One region of the Irregularibacter muris genome, then DNA from elsewhere that is predicted to be linked to it. Evidence: riboswitches for the same ligand, from Rfam matches in the RefSeq annotation. Region 1 holds a riboswitch; the other holds the start of a gene.

Evidence for each region. Region 1 has a riboswitch for thiamine pyrophosphate ahead of thiT (energy-coupled thiamine transporter ThiT). Riboswitches for the same ligand answer to the same signal wherever they lie in the genome.
Region 2: it holds a riboswitch for thiamine pyrophosphate, as region 1 does, so the genes downstream of both, thiD (bifunctional hydroxymethylpyrimidine kinase/phosphomethylpyrimidine kinase) here and thiT (energy-coupled thiamine transporter ThiT) in region 1, are expected to answer to the same signal.

The regions. Positions count from the first base shown of each region.
Region 1 covers NZ_JANKAS010000014.1:59,750-63,175, forward strand. The annotation lists gene NSA47_RS12825 (ABC transporter ATP-binding protein) at 1-979, opposite strand, end outside; gene thiT (energy-coupled thiamine transporter ThiT) at 1,251-1,880, opposite strand; TPP riboswitch at 2,032-2,125, opposite strand; gene NSA47_RS12835 (EamA family transporter) at 2,413-3,318, shown strand.
Region 2 covers NZ_JANKAS010000001.1:91,570-94,995, reverse strand. The annotation lists gene thiM (hydroxyethylthiazole kinase) at 1-504, opposite strand, end outside; gene thiD (bifunctional hydroxymethylpyrimidine kinase/phosphomethylpyrimidine kinase) at 634-1,458, opposite strand; TPP riboswitch at 1,535-1,634, opposite strand; TPP riboswitch at 1,701-1,799, opposite strand; gene NSA47_RS00425 (DUF1129 family protein) at 1,865-2,533, opposite strand; gene NSA47_RS00420 (PadR family transcriptional regulator) at 2,526-2,858, opposite strand; gene NSA47_RS00415 (S-layer homology domain-containing protein) at 3,063-3,426, opposite strand, start outside.

The DNA.
Region 1 (3,426 bases):
AATTTACTGTGACGGCATTGGGCTCATCTACTTCTAGAGGTTGATCCATAATCTCAGTAAATCTTTTAAAACCAGATATTCCTGATTGATATTGTTCCACAAAGTTAATTAATTTTCTAATGGGATTTAAAAAGTTTCCTATATATAAGATGAAAGCTGCGAAGTCTCCGATATTAATATATCCCTTATAGAAGAAAATACCACCAGCACCTAATACTAAAATATTTAGAAAATCAATAATGAAGGATGAACCAGTATGAAATTGAGCCATAACCTTATAGGCTTTTGCCCTTGCCACTTGAAACATATTATTGTTCTTTTCGAATTTTTTAATTTCACTTTCCTTATTTCCAAAGGCTTTAGATACTCGAATGCCTGTGATACTGTTCTCTAAGGTAGCGTTTACCTCTCCTATAGTCACTCTGGTTTCCATAAAAGTATCAGACATTTTTACCCGAAGCTTCATGGCAAAGAAGACTAAGAAAGGGACAATGGAAAAAACAATTAAAGCGAGGGGCAAGTTTATGGTAGCCAATATAATAAAGGAACCGATCATCATAACCAAGGAAATAAATAAATCCTCAGGACCATGATGGGCAAGCTCTGACACTTCCATTAAATCATTCACAATCCTTGAGGTAAGGGTTCCTGTTTTATTGTCATCAAAGAAAACAAAGGGTAGATCCTGGAGATGATCAAAAACATTTCTTCTCATATTTGACTGCATCTGGACCCCCATAATATGTCCGTAATAGGTAATGTAATAATTAAATCCCACTTTTGCTATATAAAGAAAGGCTAGAACAATTAACCATGTAATCAAAAGCTGGAATTGTTGATTAGGGACATAGACATTAATGATTTTCCTCGTAATCATAGGGTAGAATAAATCGCAGACAGAAACTGCAAAAGCACATATCATATCGATAATAAACACCTTTTTTACAGGCTTATAATATTGTATAAATTTTTTTATCATAGCGTATTCTCCTTACTTATTTATCTAATATATTGTAAAGCATATGATAGATATTTGCAATAAAACTTCCTAATCTCTTTCTAAAGGTTTTTGATATTTCAAGCATCTATATCATAGCTGTTGTATATAGTTGATAGACATAACTAGATATATACCCTGAAAAGAAAAATAAAAACATTTTAGCAAATATAAAAGCCAATCCATATTTTTCAAGGGATTGACCTTTAAAATTCTCTATAATAATTAAGGAGTAAGTAGAATTAGTTTCCCATTACGATGCAGAAATTTTTTGCACCTGCTGTATGGCATTTTTGATTTGGGGGATAAAACTAATTAGAATACAAACCAAAGTATCTGTACCAATGACTAAACCATTGACCACAAGAGAATAAAGCATAACATTCATGCCCGGAGGTGCATAGGAACCAAAGAAGATAACTCCCGATAAAAAGTTCATAAAAAATCTACCAAAACCACCAATAAGGCAAGAAACCCCTATGTTTTTACGATATAATCCAGCTAATCCTAATGCTCCATAAGATAAGGGATAATCTAGAAAAAATTGTGCCCAATGGATAATATAGGGATCTTGGATTAAATTAATCATTCCAAAGGCAAAACCAGCGATTATCCCATAGGTGGGTCCAAACATGATAGCAAAGATGTACATGGGCAACATGCTAGCAGGGGTTATACTGCCACCTTGGGGAAAACGATATAGACGTATATAGGAAAGCACAAAGGAAAGTGCGATACATAGACTACCATATACAATCATTCTTGTATAGTCAGATCTTTTTTCATACTTTTTATCTCTAAAAGCAAGAGCAATGGAAATTAAAACTAATGAAGCTAAAATAATGATGGTGAGGGGTTTAAATTCTAAAAACTTTTCAAACACAATGTTTCAATCCTTTCTTTATTACTTATCACTGGTGATAAACAAGAAAGTAGTAAGCTTTTTTTGAATAAGAAAATCTTAAGCTGCCGACAAGAAACTAAAGTTTTCTTTTTCAAATAAAAAAACGTCAAAAGGAAGCCTTTTCACGTTTTATCCGTAAAGTCCGCTTTCCTACGCAGGTTTTAACCTACAGGTTCTAAGGGTCGGAATCATCCTCTCAGCACAAGGCACCCCCAGCGATAAATATTTTTTCTTTTATTATAACACAATTCAACTTGCTGTGCTAGGGAAATAGAAAAATGCTTGAATCTGAGACGTAGACAAATGAGAGCCTAACCGAAATAATCAGTAAATCTAAACAAAAATTTTGCAAGATGTTAAAAGAAGAAAATAGTTGACTTTTTTGGCGAAATAACTGTAATATTAATAAGGTAAATTCTATCAAATTTCACCAATACAAATCGACAGCGTGTTCATAGGAGGATGGAAAAATACTTCTGTCGAAAAAATAAATTACATAAGGAGACAAAAAATGAATTTTTCATGGTACACATCTGCAATAATTACCATATTATTTTGGGGTACAGCGGATTTGTTTTATAAAAAAGGAACAGATCCCAAGGACAGATATAGTCATTTAAGAATTGTTGTTATGGTGGCTTTAGTGATGGGCATTCAGGCCATGTTCGAGCTGGCAAAAATGAATTGGCATTATGATCCCATCAATATCATAAAGTATTTACCTGTATCCACTATGTATATTTTATCCATGACCATAGGGTATGTTGGACTTAGATATTTAGAAGTATCCATTAACTCCCCAGTGAGCAACACCTCAGGGGCTATCGCAGGGATACTAGCCTTTCTAGTTTTAGGGAAAAAAATGACGGCCCTACAATTGGGGGCGGTATCTATGATTACAGTAGCCCTGATAGCGATTGCCATTATTGAAAGAAATATGTCCATAGAAGAAAGATTAAAAAACAATGAGAAAATTGATCGTAAACATCAACTGGGCGCCCTAGCCCTTACCTTTCCCATATTGTATGCGGTAGTAGATGCCCTAGGAACCTTCCTAGATGATGTCTATCTTAGTCGTTTAATGAGCCCAGAAGAAGCTCTAATTTCCTACGAACTTACCTTCCTATTTGCCGGAATTTTAGCCTTGCTTTATATCACAGTGATGAAAAAAGAAAAGTTTAAGATCTTACAGGAAAAAGATAAGGCCCTAGCTGCGTTGTTTGAAACAGGGGGACAGTTTTTCTATGTCTATGCCCTAAATACTAATTCTGTAGTAGTAGCTCCTATGATTGCCAGTTATAGTATTGTTTCTGTTATCCTAGGAAGAATATTCCTCAGGGAAAAGCTAACCTATAAACAATATATCATCATTGCGATAGTCATGGCAGGGGTATTTATCCTAGGATTTTTTGAATAATCTTGGGAAGGGACCAGCTACCTTGTTTCATTTAAGGTAGGCAATGTATTTTTGTAATTAGAAAATTGATACTCGATCAGAATATTTTTCATAAAATTAGAAGCACTG
Region 2 (3,426 bases), on a different contig from region 1:
TACAACACATGAGTATCTATGGCAAACTAATTTTGCAATACCTACTGCATCATTTTTTTCATCTACCATAGATGTATCAACTCCCTTTGTGGAAGACTTAAATCCTGCTATAAAGGAAATTTCTGATAAGTTCCCACGAATTACATCTATTTTTACCTGCCTGAGAATTTCCTGTGTTGTTTGATTTCGTAGCGTTGAAGCTCCTGCACCAACGGGATCAAAAACTACAGGAATATTTAGCTCATTGGCTTTTTTACCCGCCATAATCATTGAATCAATCGTATGTTGGTTTAAAGTTCCTATGTTAATTACAAGGGCAGAGGATATGGAAACAATCTCCTCCACTTCTGCAGCATCGTCTGCCATAATAGGGGATGCCCCAATTGCCAAAACTGCATTTGCACAATCATTTACTGTCACATAGTTGGTAATGTTGTGAATCAATGGATTTTTCCCCTTGATTTCATGAAGCAAGTCCGTACAAGCATTCATTAAGTTATTCATTTCTATTTCCAACCTTTCTTTTATTTATAATGAAACATAAAACACCCATTATCAGCATTACAGGAATTGTGATTCCAAGTGTAATCAGAAATAAGTGGTAGCCAAGAAAGAGACCTAGCTACATCTATTTCAACATAAATCCCCTTCACTTTTCTTAATATGCAAACCATTTTTATATAAATCATAGAAATGATGTGTTGGCCCATTACCTTTACCTATATTTAATGAATGTTTAATTGCTGTTGTAATATATTCCTTAGCCTGGTCTACCGCAGCAGGCATTGTCATACCAAGAGCAAGATTAGAAGCAATGGCTGAAGAGAAAGTACATCCTGTTCCATGGGTGTTTTGAGTATCAATTCGTTGGCTTTCAAAATAATAGAACTCTTTCCCACTATATAGAATGTCAAGTGCATCTCCAATAGCATGACCCCCTTTGACAAGAACGTTTTTGCACCCCATATCATAAATAAGTTTTGCCGCTGTCTTCATATCTTCTGTATTGATTATCTCAATATTTGATATCTTCTCAGCCTCTGGAATATTAGGCGTAAGTAAATCAGCATAGGGTAGTATAACCTGGATCAATGCATCTATGGAATTAGGGTCCATGAGAGGGCAACCATTTTTCGCATACATAACAGGATCAATGACAACATTATTGGGCTTATATTGCTCCAGTTTCTTTGCTACTGCTTTCATACAAGGTTCTGTAGACAGCATACCAATTTTCACAGCATCAACTTCAATATCTTCAAATACTGCATCAATCTGTTTTTCGATCATATCTGGGGTGATATCCTGTATGGCTATAACACGGCTTGTGTTTTCAGCTACAACAGAAACAATTACACTCATTCCAAACACCCCATGTGCAGAAAACGTCTTTAAATCCGCTTGTATTCCAGCACCTCCACTGCAATCTGACCCAGCAATACTAAGTACCTTTTTCATTAAAATTCCTCCTTTATGTATATATAATAAATTAGGGTGCTTCTCTATATAGAGAAGCACCCTAATCATATACAAATTTCGTATGTGATTTGCTTCCCTACGTCGGTATTAGCCAACAGGTTCAAAGGGTCAGGTTTTACCTTCTCAACTACTATGTAGTTCCCCCGCAAATATAAATTATGTAATATTTAATTTTATAAATAAAAAGGACGTTCCCACAATAGAGAGCGTCCATAAATACTATATCGTATTGATAGGCTCCCTACGTTGGTGTTAACCAACAGGTTCAAAGGGTCAGGTTTTACCTTCTCAACTACTATGTAGTCCCCCTGCATATGTGCCACTATAAACTATAATTTCATGAAAGTCAAGATCAAGTTCAAATAAGCTATTAAATTCACGTAGTCTATAATACTTTTGAGCTTACCACTTTACTCGTAACAAAAATGATTAAAGCAATAATAATTGCTATTAATAATGAGATATTGACAACGACTGTGTCAAGATAAATACTTGGAAGTAGTACAGCCGCAAAGATAAGGGAAAAAACCACCCATGCTTTTAAAAATTCAACTTTTTTATTTTTTGTTGTCTTTTCATCCAAAGCAGTTTTTGTGATGTACCATACAATCCCATTTGATAAGATTATAATTACAATAGCCGTAATAATATCTCCTATCGTTAATATGAAATTAAACTCAGATGTTTTTGATACTAGACCACTAATCAAGTTCTTCGCTATCGCGATAACCCCTAGAATCCATAATATACTAAGAGATATATCTATAAATTCAATCACATTATCTTTCCTTGTTTTTTTAGGCATAACATCAATAATCTCATCACAGATTTCCTTATACCTGCCACCCATGACTTTTTGGATATTATCCCCTCGCTGCTGACCTTCTAGAATCAATTCTATGATATCTTCCCTTACAAGTTCTTGATTATATTGCGTTAGATTAGAACTTCTTAAGTACACAACCATATCTGTATAGATTTTATCATTTTCCTCAGAAATTGCTTCTTCTCTGGTATTATTCTTCTTTAATAATCCTTTTGTTAACTTATTCATCCTTTTTTCCTCCTTCAAATAATTTATTAATGGCATATTCTAGTTCATTCCAATGACCTTTAAATTGGTTGAGCCTGGATACTCCTTCTTCAGTGAGATGATAATATTTACGTTTCGGGCCACTATTGGATTCTCGAACGGTTGCTTCTACCAAATCACTTTTTTGTAGACGTAGGATGATAGGATAGATGGTTCCCTCCGATATTGTTCCAAATCCATACTCTTCTAGCTTTTTTGAGATTTCATAAGCATAGGTTTCTTGTTTACGTATGATTTCTAAGATACATCCTTCGAGCATTCCTTTTAACATTTGTGAAGGAATCATAAACAGCCTCCTTATGGTTGCATATTCTTTAATACGAATTCCTTTTATGTATCATGCAATACAAGATACAACTATATTGTATTGCATGATACATACTTTGTCAAATCCTTTTTTATATTACAATATTGCTAAAAATACAAATAACGGTACTTCACTTTCAACTATGACAAGATCCTCTGCCCATGCAATGGCAAAAGTAATCATTTAAATTGCCAATTTTTTAAAAAATCCCGTTTTTATTTCTGCTAATGGATATACTATAATAATATCTGATACTATAACTTCTTTTCCCAAATCATCGATAATTGTGGCACTTAATTCATATACTCCATTAGTTTTAAATAATATTAAGCCACCACTACCTGTAAGTTCTCCCGTAATTACAGTTTCAAGGTCTGTTTCATTGCCATCTTTTTTAATCGTCCATATCAAGGAATTATCTCCTAGATTCTCCGTGACAAGATCCACAGCTACTGTAGTATCAGTATGTGCTGTTTCAGGCAAGCTAAATTGTGCTGATATAACTGGATAGATGCTGACAGTCTGTTCACAGACAACTGTTCTGCCC